DNA from 2 places in the Pilosibacter rotomagensis genome. Region 2 is predicted to be linked to the other one. Evidence: riboswitches for the same ligand, from Rfam matches in the RefSeq annotation. Region 2 holds a riboswitch; the other holds the start of a gene.
The links. A riboswitch is a leader RNA that binds a small molecule or an ion and turns the genes downstream of it on or off. The one in region 2 is predicted to bind cobalamin.
Positions count from the first base shown of each region.

Region 1: it holds a riboswitch for cobalamin, as region 2 does, so the genes downstream of both, ACI3EW_RS00765 (ABC transporter substrate-binding protein) here and ACI3EW_RS08565 (sirohydrochlorin cobaltochelatase) in region 2, are expected to answer to the same signal.

Region 1 covers NZ_CM170323.1:169,350-176,726, forward strand. The annotation lists gene ACI3EW_RS00755 (GNAT family N-acetyltransferase) at 1-412, shown strand, start outside; gene yfcE (phosphodiesterase) at 503-1,051, shown strand; cobalamin riboswitch at 1,108-1,347, shown strand; gene ACI3EW_RS00765 (ABC transporter substrate-binding protein) at 1,672-3,315, shown strand; gene ACI3EW_RS00770 (ABC transporter permease) at 3,321-4,274, shown strand; gene ACI3EW_RS00775 (ABC transporter permease) at 4,271-5,110, shown strand; gene ACI3EW_RS00780 (ABC transporter ATP-binding protein) at 5,218-6,189, shown strand; gene ACI3EW_RS00785 (ABC transporter ATP-binding protein) at 6,182-6,898, shown strand; gene ACI3EW_RS00790 (gamma-glutamyltransferase family protein) at 7,093-7,377, shown strand, end outside.
Region 2 covers NZ_CM170323.1:1,937,006-1,944,382, reverse strand. The annotation lists gene ilvA (threonine ammonia-lyase) at 20-1,252, shown strand; gene ACI3EW_RS08570 (chloride channel protein) at 1,386-2,636, shown strand; cobalamin riboswitch at 2,868-3,078, shown strand; gene ACI3EW_RS08565 (sirohydrochlorin cobaltochelatase) at 3,134-4,159, shown strand; gene ACI3EW_RS08560 (hypothetical protein) at 4,310-5,248, shown strand; gene ACI3EW_RS08555 (ABC transporter substrate-binding protein) at 5,299-6,537, shown strand; gene ACI3EW_RS08550 (FecCD family ABC transporter permease) at 6,724-7,377, shown strand, end outside.

The DNA of each region.
Region 1 (7,377 bases), 1.8 Mb from region 2:
CAGAGAGACAATTAAAAACGTATTGTCGGCCGATGGAACGTATGCGGTCGTATTAAAAGCTTCCGGAAAACCGGTCGGCTGCGCGGGATTAACTGTGGGAGCTGCCAGCAATTTAAAGCTTCCGGAAGATGAAGGTGAGATTGGCTGCTGGCTCGGCGTTCCGTACTGGGGACAGGGAATCATCCCGGAGGCAGTACAGGAGCTGATCCGTTATGGATTTGAGGATCTGGGATTAAAACGGATCTGGTATGCGTTTTTTGATGGGAATGAAAAATCAAAGCGCGTGGCGGAGAAATGCGGATTCAGCTATCATCACACGAATGAAAACCTGGAGTGGAAATTACTGAACAGGACAGTTACAGAGCATGTGTATGTTCTTGACAGGCATAGAAAGTTATCTGGTGCGCAGTAATTCTGAGAGAAATTTGTCAGCTTGCGCTGACAGGAATTAAACGCCAAGTCTTACGTGTGCTCGACTTAAAAGAAAGAAGGAACCCCGAGAATGAAAAAACTTATGATCGCGTCCGACATCCACGGCTCCGCATACTATTGCCGGAAAATGCTGGAGGCATTTGACCGGGAACAGGCAGACCGCCTGTTGCTTTTGGGCGATATTTTGTACCATGGACCGAGAAATGATCTTCCGAAAGAGTATGCGCCGAAGGAAGTCATCAAAATGTTAAATGAGCGGAAAACGAAAATCTTCTGTGTCCGCGGAAACTGCGATACGGAGGTTGACCAGATGGTGCTGGAGTTCCCGATCCTTGCGGATTACGCGGTATTTCCGGCGGCAGACCGCCTGATCTACGCTACTCATGGCCATCACTTTCATATGAACCAGCTCCCGCCTCTCCAGCCGGGAGACATTCTCCTCCACGGCCACACGCACATTCCGGCGTGGGAACCGTTCGGGGATGGAAATCTGTACCTGAATCCGGGTTCCGTGTCGATCCCGAAAGCGGAAAGTGAACATAGCTATATGCTCCTTCAGGATGGGAAAGTGATCTGGAAAACACTGGAAGGAACTGCTTATCATAGTGAATGTTTATAAAAACGTCTCAATGGTCCTTGCATAATAAACCCGAAGATGCTAAAATATCTCTCATAACAATTGAAGAGGCATCCGGTGCTGCTGCCGCCCTGAAGGGGGCGGACAGCAGGTAAAAGGGAAACAGGTGAAAGACCTGTGCGATCTCGTCACTGTGAGTAGGGAATACAAAGCCATGCGCGAACGCGCGGTCACTGAAAAAACGGAGCAGCCTGACAGGACTGTTTTGAAATATTTGGGAAGGCGGCTTTGTGTGATGATCTGTGAGTCAGGAAACCTGCCGGAATGCTGGTACAGGAAGAAAAATTCCAGATCACGAGGCATTGATCGTACCGTTTATATGTCGGCTGATTCCAGCGGACATCTTTTTCTGATGCTTAAGCATTCGGTATTCGAAAAAATTCTCAGATGGAACATCTCCATACTAACTCCGAAATTGTAAAAACAATGAAACTGTTCAGAACTTTCATGATTACGGGCAAAAAATGTATTTCAGATGGCTGAACCAATAGGACTTTTGCTTTAAAACCAATGGGGTTATTACAGTCGGCGCAGCAAGTGCGCAGGCCTGGTGAACAGTTGCAAAAAAAACATTATAATCTTTACACAACATGGAGGACAACATGAAGAAGAAACATGTAAGTCTGCTCTTAGCGGCAGCAATGGCGGCATCCGTAATTTCCGGATGCGGAAGCAGCGCGAATAACAGCACGGCTGAGACGACAAAAGCAGAAGGAGCTGCAGCGGAGACAACGGCTGCAGGAGAGACAGAAGCCACAGCAGAGGCAGTGGAAGACACAGAGAAAAACGAGACAGATGAGGTTGTCATCGCGACTCCGCGTGATGCTGTGCAGGGAAGCGGCGATGCGTATTACTGCTGGGAAGGCGCTTATGTATGGGAAGCTCTCACAGCAAACAACGGCGGTGTGATCGATCCGTGGCTTGCAAAATCCTGGGAACACAACGATGACTGTACCGAGTGGACTTTCAGCCTGCGCGATGACGCATATTTTACAGACGGTGTTCAGTTTAATGCCGATGTGTGCCTGGAAAACATTGAGCGTTGGGGCCATGGGATCAATTCTACATACACAACACTCAGCATCGAAAAATCTCTCCCGAATCTCGACAAGATGGAGAAAGTCGACGACTACACTGTAAAGTTCACATTTACACAGCCGATCACAACACTTGAGTATGTCCTTTCCGACTACGGCAGCCCGATGTACAGCCCGAACTGCTTCGACGAGGAGACAGGTGTGATCTCCGACTATGCGATCGGAACCGGTCCATATAAGATCGTTGACCATGTGGAGTCCGAGTATGTGACACTTGAGAGAAATGACAATTATTATGGCGAGAACGGCAAGGTAAAGACCTTCAAGATCCGCTGCATCCCGGATGCCGAGACTCGTGTATCCGCGTTAAAATCCGGCGAAGTCATGGGACTTGCAGACAACGGCGCGATCACCATGGATGCTGCAAAGAATCTCTGCGACACAGACTCCAACTTTGAGATGGACAGCACTCCGAGCCATATGACTGAGTACATCATGTTCAACGATAAAAACGAGTACCTTGCGGATAAGCGCATGAGAGAGGCGTTCAACCTTGCGACAGACCGCGACAGCATCTGCAGTGTGATCTACGGAGGACTTTTACAGCCGGCATACTCCTTCTTAAGCACCCAGTCCACCTTCCATCTGGACATCCAGGGAACTTATGATATGGAGAAGGCAAAATCTCTCGCAAAAGAAGTTCTCGGAGACAAGACGGCCGACATGACCATGATCATCCGTTCCAGCACCGCGTCCGATTACAACTGCAAGGCTGTTGCAGAATACTTAAAGCAGGTTTACGCGGAGCTTGGCGTCAACATCAATATTGAGATCGTGGACTCCTCCCTCTACAAAGAGAGACAGCAGGAAGGCACCTACGACATGACACTTACTGTATTCGGTATCAACAATGCGGATCCGACTTCCACATTTAAGCAGTACTTCGCAAGCGAAGGAAACAGCAACACGACATTAAACTACAACTACTACAACGAGAAGATCGATGAACTTGTCGCAAAAGCTCCGACGATCGCTGATGTGAACGAGCGCAGCAAGATCTATGATGAGATCCAGCAGGAACTCTTCGATGACAGCGCGTGCGTTCCGATCTGCTACCAGATCAACGTAAACATCCACAACAAGGCGATCACACACTATGCAGGAAAGACCTTCGGTGTTGGACTTCCGACAATTTCCTGGGTGAAATAATCAATATGTCACTTTTAAAGTACATCCTGAAAAAAATGCTGATGCTTTTGCCGGTGCTCGTCGGGATCAGTATCATTGCATTTGCACTTGGGATCATGTCACCGGGGGATCCGGTGGACCAGGTGTTAAATCCAAACGGAAACGAATCCTACACGCAGGAAGAATATGATGCCATGGCTGCAAAGATGGGGCTGGACCAGCCTGCCGTCGTCCAGTATTTTAACTGGGTCGACGGCCTGGCTCACGGCGATCTGGGCAGGTCCTTTTTCACGAACAAAAGTGTCATGGACCAGCTCGCAAAGCGGATCCCGATCTCATTGAAGCTTGCGGGTTTCAGCATGATCCTGACCATCGTGTTCGGTGTGGGATTCGGAGTCCTGATGGCGGTGGGAAAAGACCGGCTGCCGGATCATGTGCTGGGAACATTTTCAACGGTTGCATTGTCCGTTCCGGGGTTCTGGATCGCCATTGTCCTGATCTTTATCTTTGCGGAACAGTGGAAGATCCTGCCGAGCAGCGGGATCTCCGACGGATCCGGCTTTATTCTCCCGGCGGTCACGCTGGCACTCCCGAGTATCGGAGTCTGTGCGAGACTGACAAGGAGCGCGATCCTCGATGAGATCGGAAGACAGTACATGACTGTGGCGGATGCAAAAGGAATGAGCCGCCGCCGCGCAGTGGTCCGCCATGCGTTCGGAAACGCGCTGATCCCGATCATCACCTACCTGGGAACCCATATGGCGGGCATCATCGGCGGCGCCTCGATCGTGGAGACGATCTTTGCGATCCCCGGGATCGGAAGCTACGCGATCGCGGGTGTGCAGTCGAAGGATTATTATGTGGTGCAGGCGTATGTTCTGTTTTCAGGCTGTATCTATGTGCTGACAAACATTCTGATCGACCTGATCTATATCGCACTTGATCCGAAGATCCGGGCGGGAGAGGCGGTGGAATCATGAATAAATTAAAGGAACTCCACCTGTCAGGAAAAGCAAAGACCGGTCTGGTAATCTTATTATTGATCCTTTTGACCAGCGTACTCGCGCCGGTCCTTGCTCCCTATGATCCGCTGGTCTCGAACCTGTCGGAAGCGCTTCAGAAACCGTCTGCCGCGCATCTTTTAGGCACGGATAATATCGGAAGAGATACGCTGAGCCGTGTTCTCTACGGCGGAAGACAGTCGATCCTTCTCGCCCTGGCGGCGACCGTCCTCTCGATGCTGCTCGGTTTTGCACTGGGACTTTTCGCGGGATATTTCGGCGGCTGGATCGACGGGATCATCACGACGATCTCCAGCATTTTCCAGGGACTTCCCGGCTTGACGCTGATGATCGCGGTGGCCGGACTTCTTGGACAGGGCGTGAAGAGCATGCTGATCGCGATCGTGATCAATTCCTGGGTCGGATTTTCCAGGATCGTCCGCGGTGAAGTCATGAAACTGAAACAGGAGAGCTTTATTAAAGGACTGAGAACCATCGGAGCCGGAGACCTCCGGATCCTGTTCCTGCATATTTCTCCGAATATTTTAGGAACTCTGAGCGTCCTTTTTGCCACCAGGATCGCCGGAAATGTGATCTCGGTGGCGTCCATGAGTTATCTTGGTCTGGGACTTCAGCCCCCGACACCGGACTGGGGCGTCATGATCAACGATGCGAGACAGTATTTCCGCCAGGAACCGCTGCTCGTCATCGCTCCGGGACTCTGTATTTTGCTTCTTTCCCTCAGCATCAACCTTCTGGCAGATGAACTGCGTGACCGGCTGGATGTGCGGAAAGATGTGATGAAGACGATGTGATGTCGGAAAGCATGCAAAAAAAGGCAAAATTTCCTTAGCATAGCTGAGCCGGAACAGATTTTTGCCTGTAACTGTGAAAAAACGGAACAGCCAGGAGAGAAGATCAGATGGAAGATAAAAAAGAATGGAAAACAGAAGAAAAAAGTGACATTGAGATCCGCGACCTCTCCGTCACCTTCCAGGACGGCGGCGAGATGATCCATGCCATGGAAGATGTCAGCGCATACTTTCCGTCGGGCAGTGTCACAGGACTCATCGGGGAGAGCGGAAGCGGAAAATCGCTTTTAGGCATGTCCATCCTGGGACTTCTCTCCGGGCAGGCCCGGGTGGAAGGAAGCTGTATGTATAAAGGGATGGATTTGTACCGGCTGCCGGAAAAAGAGATGCAGAAGATCCGTGGAAAAGAGATCGCCCTGATCCCACAGAATCCCACGGAATCCTTAAACCCGATCCGCAGGATCGGAAAACAGCTCACGGAGTGCATGACAGTCCACGGAAATAAGGACAAAGAGCTTGCCGATTCCCGGAGGGATGAGTTTCTCCGCAGATTTGGCTTTTCAGATCCGGACCGGATCAACCGCGCTTACTCATTCCAGCTGAGCGGCGGCATGAACCAGCGAGTGATCTCTGCCATGGGACTCATGAACCGGCCGAAATGGGTCATCGCCGATGAGCCGACAAAAGGTCTGGATGCGATTCTCCGGCGCCAGGTCTACCGGGTCCTGAAAGAGATATCAGAGACGGACACCGAAGGCATGATCGTGATCACCCATGATATTGCCCTGGCAGGGGCATTGTGTGACCGGCTGATGGTGCTCTATAAAGGGAGCATCATGGAAGCCGGGGAGACAAAGACGATCCTTGAACATCCGGCACATCCATACACGAAAGGACTGATCGCATCGCTCCCGGGGAAGGGAATGAACCCGATCGGGCGCGCAGTGAGAAAAAAAGAGGGAAATTCCGGCTGCAGTTTTTACCCGAGATGTGCGCATGCAGTGGACGCATGCAAAAATGGACGGATCCCGGAGGCGGAACTTCCGGACGGAAGGAAAGTGAGGTGCGTCCGGTATGCTTAAAGTCAGCCATATCAGCAAGACATTTACTGGCGGGATCATTAAAAAGACCCGCGTGGAAGCGGTGAAGGACGTGTCTTTTACGGTACAGGACGGGAAAACATTCGGAATCGTAGGAAATTCCGGCTGCGGAAAATCGACGATCGCGAACATGCTCCTGTCACTGATAAAGCCGGACTCCGGAACCATCGAGATTGATGGAACGATCCAGATCATCTTCCAGCATCCGGAGACATCCCTGGATCCTGCAAAAAAGATCGGATACAGCCTGGAAGAGCCGATGATCATCCACAGGATATATGACAAAGCGGGGAGAAAAGCGCGGGTCAGAGAACTTCTGGATCTGGTAGATCTCGGAGAGGAACTTCTGGACCGCTATCCGCACCAGATCAGCGGAGGTGAGGCGCAGAGGATCATGATCGCCCGGGCACTCTCACTGGATCCGAAGATCCTGATCCTGGATGAACCGACCAGCATGTTAGATGTCTCCGTGCAGGCCCAGGTCATGACACTCTTAAAGGAACTCCAGGAAAAGCTGGGATTGAGCTATCTGTTTATCTCCCATGACCTCGATGTGGTCCGCTGGTTCTGCGATGAGATCGCAGTGATGGAAGAAGGAAAGTTCGTGGAGACAGGGCGGACGGAGGATGTGATCGGACATCCGAAGATGGAGTTCACGAAAAAACTGGTGGAAAATTTTATACTGGAATAAAAGATACGGCGTGGAGAGAAAGTTACAGTAACGAGAGAAATTTCTACGCCGTTTTTTAGGCTGCTTTTTTATTGACATTTCATACTTTCAAGTGATACGATTCCAGCATGATAAAGCAATAAACGGACTTTCTGTTTATTGCGGTACACTTACAACCCAGGAATAAATGGCTTGATCAGGAGGAAATGGATATGCTGAAATTTGATGCGCAGAAATATGATTATCCATCACGAAGAAGTGTTGTGTACGGGAAAAAAGGTATGGTCTGCACGAGCCAGCCTTTGGCGGCCCAGGCGGGACTCGACATCATAAAACGGGGCGGAAACGCAGTTGACGCGGCGATCGCGACAGCGGCGTGCATGACAGTTCTGGAGCCGACGTCCAACGGGATCGGAAGCGACGCCTTCGCCCTGGTCTGGACAAAGGGAGAACTTCACGGGCTGAATGCCAGCGGAAGATCACCTATGGCGATCACTGCA
Region 2 (7,377 bases):
AATATGAAGGAGAATACAAATGGAAATGCAGGAACTTTCACTCGAAAAATTTGAAGAAGCATCTGAGATCGTAAAAAAGGTCACTCAGGAGACAAAACTGATCTACAGTGAATATTTTTCTGAGCGCTACGGGAACAAGATCTACTTTAAACCGGAAAACATGCAGCGCACCGGTGCATACAAAGTGCGCGGCGCTTATTATAAGATCAGCCAGCTCTCAGCGGAAGAGCGTTCCCGCGGTCTGATCACTGCATCTGCCGGAAACCATGCCCAGGGCGTTGCCTATGCCGCAAAACTTGCCGGTGTGAAAGCAACCGTCGTTATGCCGGTGACAACACCGCTCATCAAGGTAAACCGCACAAAATCCTACGGTGCCGACGTTGTCCTCTACGGAAATGTCTTCGATGAGGCATGTGCCCATGCATACGAGCTTGCAGACGAGCACGGATATACCTTCGTTCACCCGTTCAATGATCTGGAAGTTGCGACCGGCCAGGGCAGCATTGCGATGGAGATCATCAAAGAACTCCCGACTGTGGATTACATTCTCGTTCCGGTAGGCGGAGGCGGACTCTGTACAGGCGTCTCCACACTCGCAAAACTCTTAAATCCGAAGATCAAGGTCATCGCTGTTGAGCCGACAGGAGCTGCCTGCTTAAAGGCATCCTTAGAGGCCGGAGAGGTAACCACCGTCTCCAAGATCAACACGATCGCGGACGGTACCGCTGTCCAGACGCCGGGCGACAAGCTCTTCCCGTATCTTCAGGCAAACGTGGATCAGGTCATCACAGTGGACGACTCCGAACTGACTCTTTCTTTCCTCGATATGGCAGAGAATCATAAGATGATCGTCGAGAACTCCGGTCTTTTGACCGTTGCGGCTTTAAAGCATCTTGACTTCAAAGGCAAAAAAGTCGTATCCGTTTTAAGCGGCGGAAACATGGATGTCTTAACGATGGCGACAGTTGTCCAGAACGGACTGATGCAGAGAGACCGTATCTTCACGGTAAGCGTGATGCTTCCGGATAAGCCTGGCCAGTTGGCAGCTGTTTCTGCACTGATCGCAAAAGAGCAGGGCAACGTGATCAAGCTCGAGCACAACGTATTCGCAAATGTAAACCGCGCAGCGGGTGTGGAACTTACGATCACATTAGAGTCCTTCGGAACTGAGCACAAGGATCAGATCATCAAGGCTCTGGAAACAGCGGGCTACTGCCCGGTAATCTCCAAGACTTCCGGAATTTATATGTAATGATACCAGGGATTCTCCCGCCTCTGCGGGAGGTGTGATGAACGGACCGCCGGTCATGGAACGCGGTCAGGCATATATCAATTTGTCAAACTTCGTGAAATGCCCGACGGTCTGCTGAATAAGGGGAAAATGTATGTACAGAAGCGAAACTCATACTGCTCTCAGCAAGAACATCCTGTATTTTCTCCGCTGGACCGCGATCTCTATTGTAATGGGAACCGTCTGCGGTCTCATCGGGACCGTTTTCGGATACGGGGTCATCTACGCTCAGCGGCTGTTTAAAACTTACAGCTTTATGCTGTATCTCATGCCCGTGGCAGGTGTTCTGATCGTCCTTCTTCACCAGATGTTCCACGAGATCGGAAACCGCGGGACGAACCTGATCCTGGAGTCGATCTCATCCAACGAGAAGATCCATATGACGACCCTGCCGTGTATCTTTGTCTCCACGATCTTAAGCCAGGCGGTCGGCGCGTCTGCCGGCAAAGAGGGAGCTGCCTTACAGATCGGCGGCTGCATCGGAAATTATCTCGGGGATCTCTTCCATATGGATGAGAGAGACAAAAAAGTCATGATCATGAGCGGCATGAGCGGCTGTTTCGGGGCGATCTTTGGGACGCCTCTGGCTGCCGCAATGTTCGGAATCGAGGTCATCAGCATCGGTGTCGCTTATTACGCGGCTCTCGTGCCGTGCGTCTTTGCCTCCTTCATCGGTGCCCAGATTTCCGGTGCGCTTGGACTTCACGGGGAAGCGTTCCAGATCCTCCATGTTCCGGAATTTTCCCTTGTACCGGCGCTCTACACCGTCGGACTCGGACTGGCCTGTGCGCTTTTAAGCGTCTGCTTCTGCATCCTGCTCCATGAGACCCAGCATCTCTACAAGAAAAAGATCGACAACGTTTATCTGCGCATTCTTGTGGCAGCAGTCCTTTCCATCGGACTCGCGCTGGTGTTCGGCAGGGATTACTGCGGAGCCGGATTTAATCTTGTGGAACAGGCGGTGGAAGGAGATGCCGGATACCTGGCGTTCTTCTTCAAGATGGTCTTCACGGCGGTGGCCCTCGGCGGCGGCTTTAAGGGCGGAGAGATCGTTCCCACACTGGCAGTGGGATCCACATTCGGGTGCACGTTCGGACTGCTCACAGGCTTTGAACCGTCCCTGTGTGCGGCAGCAGGCATGCTCGCCACCTTCGTCGGCGTCACAAACTGCCCGATCGCGACCATGTTCCTCGGCTTCGAGCTCTTCGGTTTTGAGGCGATGCCGTATTTTGCGGTTGCCGTTGCCATCAGCTTCACACTGTCGGGATATTACGGGCTCTACAGCAGCCAGAAGTTCACATATTCAAAGACAAAGACCGAGTTCATCAACCGGAAAGCCCACTGATCAAGGTCCGGTTCCGGGGATTCAGTTAGAAAAAATGATCAAAAGTAATCAGATATTTCGGAAAATATTTGCAGAACCCGATGACCGGGGATTTTCAGATCGGAAATCCCGCAGGGTATCCATTGATCGGGACCGGATGTGAATATTATCGGGATATCCGGTTGCTTTTTTACTGCCAAGGTGTTATGATAAACGACACAGGTCTATTTACATGCGGTGCTGTCACAGACCGCCGGAGGATGGTTGTACGATATCCCAAACGGCGATCTCTGAGAGTTAAAAGGGAAACAGGTCAGACGCCTGTGCGAGCCCGTCACTGTAGATCCGGAGTGCATGAATCTTGTCCGTGTTATGCGGACAGTCACTGGCGAAACCTGCCGGGAAGGCGTTTCATGCATGATGATGGATGAGCCAGGAAACCTGCCGGATGTCCGTTTGGAGGGGAAAAACCAGCCGGGGACCTTAAAAAATCATTTTTCAAGCGAGGAGAAGAGTAAATGAGAAAAGCAAACATCTACGCCGTTATGACAGCGGCAGCCGTATCCATGGCGATCCTTTCCGGATGCTCCGGAAGCCAGACAGCAGCGACAACAGCTGCGGAGACCACAACCGTTGCAGAGACAACAGCTGAGGAGACTACAGCCGCAGAGACAGCAGCTGCAGAAGAGGACGAGGAAAACTACAATACAGGAGACGCTTCCATGGATAACACAAGAAATCAGGATGAGATCGGCGAGAAAGAACTTCTTGTTGTGAGCTTTGGTACAAGCTACAATGACAGCAGAAGACTGACAGTCGGCGCGATCGAGAATGCGATCGAAAATGCATTCCCGGATTACTCCGTAAGAAGAGGTTTCACAAGCCAGATCATCATTGACCATGTAAAAAAGAGAGACAATGTTTCGATCGATAACGTGACAGAGGCTTTAAACCGCGCTGTTGACAACGGTGTCAAGACTCTCGTTGTACAGCCGACCCACCTTATGAACGGTCTTGAGTACACAGATCTTGTAAACGAGTTAGCTGATAATTCCGACGCTTTCGAGCAGGTTGCTGTCGGTGAGCCGCTCTTAACTTCTGATGATGACTTCAAGGCAGTGATCTCCGCGATCACAGACGCAACAAAAGAGTACGATGACGGTGAGACCGCGATCTGCTTCATGGGTCACGGCACAGAGGCTGATTCCAACGCCGTTTACCAGAAAATGCAGGATATGTTAAAGGAAGAGGGCTTTGACAACTACTATGTAGGTACCGTTGAGGCAACTCCGTCCTGTGAAGATGTCATCAATCAGGTAAAGGAAGGTTCCTACAAGAAAGTTGTTCTTGAGCCGCTTATGATCGTAGCCGGTGACCACGCAAACAACGATATGGCCGGTGACGACGATGACTCCTGGAAGAGCCAGTTTGAGGCTGCAGGCTATGAGGTAACCTGCCTTGTAAGAGGTCTTGGTGAGCTTGAGCCGATCCAGCAGCTCTTCGTACAGCATGCCCAGGCTGCAGTGAACAGTCTCGCAAAATAAGAATGTTTAGATATGGGCGGTCGAGGATTCGGCCGCCTTTTTATATAACCGGGAGGTGCACTTGCGGGAAACTCCAGCCTGCGAAAGGAACTTCAGGAAACCGTCCAGGATGCCCCAATGATTTCCGGTTACAAAAGGAGAGAAAACTTTATGCGTAAATTAAAACAATTTTCATTAGCACTCGCAGTTGTCTGCGCTCTGTCCACAGCCTGCGGACAGTCCGGGTCGACAGAAACGACAGCTGCTTCTGCAGAGACCACGGCGGAAACAACAGCGGAAACTGCTTCGGCCGATGAGACAAAGGCAGCCGTTGCTTCCGGCGAGGAGACTGCCGCAGAACAGACACTTGACACGACGGGACTCGTCCCGGTATCTGCAGAGGATCTGAAAGAGGGAACCTACGAGATTTCCGTGGAGTCCAGCTCTTCCATGTTTAAGATCACATCCTGTACGCTGACAGTCAAAGACGGCGCCATGACCGCGAAAATGACGATGGGCGGGACCGGATACCTGTATGTCTATATGGGAACCGGAGAGGAGGCTGCAAAGACCGCGGAGACAGACCGGATTCCTTTCGAGGAGAATTCTGACGGAACACACAGCTTTACTGTTCCGGTCAAGGCCTTAAATGAGGTGCTTCCGTGCGCTGCATTCAGCAAGAAAAAAGAGAAATGGTATGACAGGGAGCTTGTCTTTGAGGCATCCGGGATCCCGGCAGACGCGCTTCTCAATTCTTCCTTAAAAACCGTCCAGGATCTCTCCCTTGCGGATGGAACTTACACCGCGGAAGTCTCCCTGAGCGGCGGATCCGGACGTGCATCCGTGGAATCTCCGGCTGTGATCGAGATCAAAGACGGAAAAGCGGAGGCGACGATCATCTGGAGCAGCTCCAATTATGACTATGTGCGGGTAGAGGAAGAGAAATTCCTCCCGGTTAATACAGAGGGAAACTCCACATTTGTGATCCCGGTAGCTGGATTTGACAGCCCGCTTACGATCTTTGCGGATACAACTGCCATGAGCACGCCTCATGAGATCGAGTATACGCTGACCTTTGATTCCAGTACCCTGGCGGAGCAGAAACAGTAAATATGGAAAGAAGACAAATTGATCCCAGGAAGCAGAAAAGAAGGACGCGGGTGCGTTATACACTTTTTAGATCTGTTCTGGCTGCGGCAATCCTCATGACTGCTGCGTTTGCCTGCTCCGGCTGTTCGAAAAAAACGGAACCCGGGACGGCCGCGCCGTCTACAGGGGAAAACCACACGACCGCTTCCGTGGATGGCAGTGAGGAAAATCTTCAGGCTCAGCAAAACAAAGATCTGCCGGTTCTTAACTGGGAGGAGATGTCCCCGACAGGCTCCATGGATCTTCTCTACGCCGACCAGTTTTCAGCAGACTATTATGAGGACGGCATCGCCCTCATCACCATCGGGGATGCGGATCAGTTTCTCCTGCTGCCGGAAGGTGTGTCCGCGCCTGACGGACTTCCGGCTTCGATCACGGTCCTTCATAAACCGGTAAAAAATATCTATCTTGTGGCGACCTCCGCCATGGATGATTTTATCCGCCTGGATGCCCTGGATTCCATTGCACTTTCCGGGACAAAGGAGACCGGATGGTACCTTCCGGAGGCGAAAACTGCGATGGAAGAGGGAAAGATTGCCTATGCAGGAAAGTACAGCGCACCGGATTACGAAACGATCGTAAGCAGCTCCTGTGAGCTTGCAGTGGAATCCACGATGATCTACCATACCCCGGAGGTCAAGGAACAGCTGGAACGCCTCGGGATCCCGGTCCTCGTGGAGCGGTCCAGCTATGAGAGTCATCCGCTCGGGAGAATGGAGTGGATCCGCCTCTATGGTCTTCTGACGGGAAAAGAGGAGGAGGCCGATCAGATCTTTCAGGAAAATATGAATGCTCTGTCGGATGTCCTCGCCATGAAACCGTCCGGAAAGACAGCTGCATTTTTCTATGTGACAAATTCCGGAAGCGTCAATGTCCGGAAGAACGGGGATTATATCGCGAAGATGATCGATATCGCCGGAGGAACGTATGTGCCGGAAAATGCCGGGACCGGTGAGAATGCGCTTTCCACGATGAACATGGATTTTGAGTCTTTCTATGCCGCCGCAAAAGACGCGGATGTCCTGATCTACAACAGCACGATCGACGGGGAACTTACCACGATCGACGAACTGTGTGCAAAAAATCAGCTCTTTGCGGATTTCAAGGCGGTGAAAGAGGGCAATGTCTGGTGTACCGGGAAAAACATGTTCCAGGAGACCATGGGGCTCGGGGACATGATCCGGGACATGAATGCAGTGTTCTCCGGAAACCGGGAGTATGCGTTCACGTATCTGCACCAGCTGAAATAAAAAACAACGTAACTGTTCAGTACCCTCACAGTTACGAGCAAAAATCCATTCCAAATCGGCTTCGCTGATGGGATTTTTGCCTTCAAGCCTGTGTTTTATTACGGTCAGCGCAGCAAGTGCGCTGACCTATTGAATAGTTACAAAACAGCTTAAAAACCGCGGTCGATGAAAGGAGACATGGAAGCTATGGAAGTTCAGACAAAGCGGATCATCCGCGCCTATCTGCTCCTGATCGTGCTGCTCGGAGGACTCGGCTTTTTGAGCCTGGCGGTCGGCAGCGTGCGGGTATCGGCAGCAGATCTCCTCGCGGCCCTGACGGCGAAAGAGGGGACCGATATGGTCCGGCATATCCTCTTTGATATCCGGCTTCCGAGAATGCTCGCTGCCCTGACCCTCGGCGGAGCACTCTCCGTATCCGGTTTTCTCTTACAGACATTTTTCTCAAATCCGATCGCAGGACCTTTCGTCCTCGGGATCTCGTCCGGAGCAAAGCTTGTCGTATCGGTCTTTATGGTCGTGTTCCTCGGACAGGGACTGATCATGAATTCCTGGACCATGATCCTTGCGGCATTTCTCGGCGCCATGGTGTCCATGGGCTTTGTCCTGACGGTCTCAAAAAAGATCCCTCAGATGTCCATGTTGGTGGTCAGCGGCATTATGATCGGCTATATCTGTTCTGCGGCCACGGATTTTATCGTGACGTTCGCGGATGATTCGAATATCGTAAATCTCCACAACTGGTCCATGGGAAGCTTTTCCGGGATCTCGATGGATGGGGTGAAGATCAGCTCCCTTGTAGTCACAGCGGCGTTTCTTGGTTCCATGCTGCTCTCAAAAGCC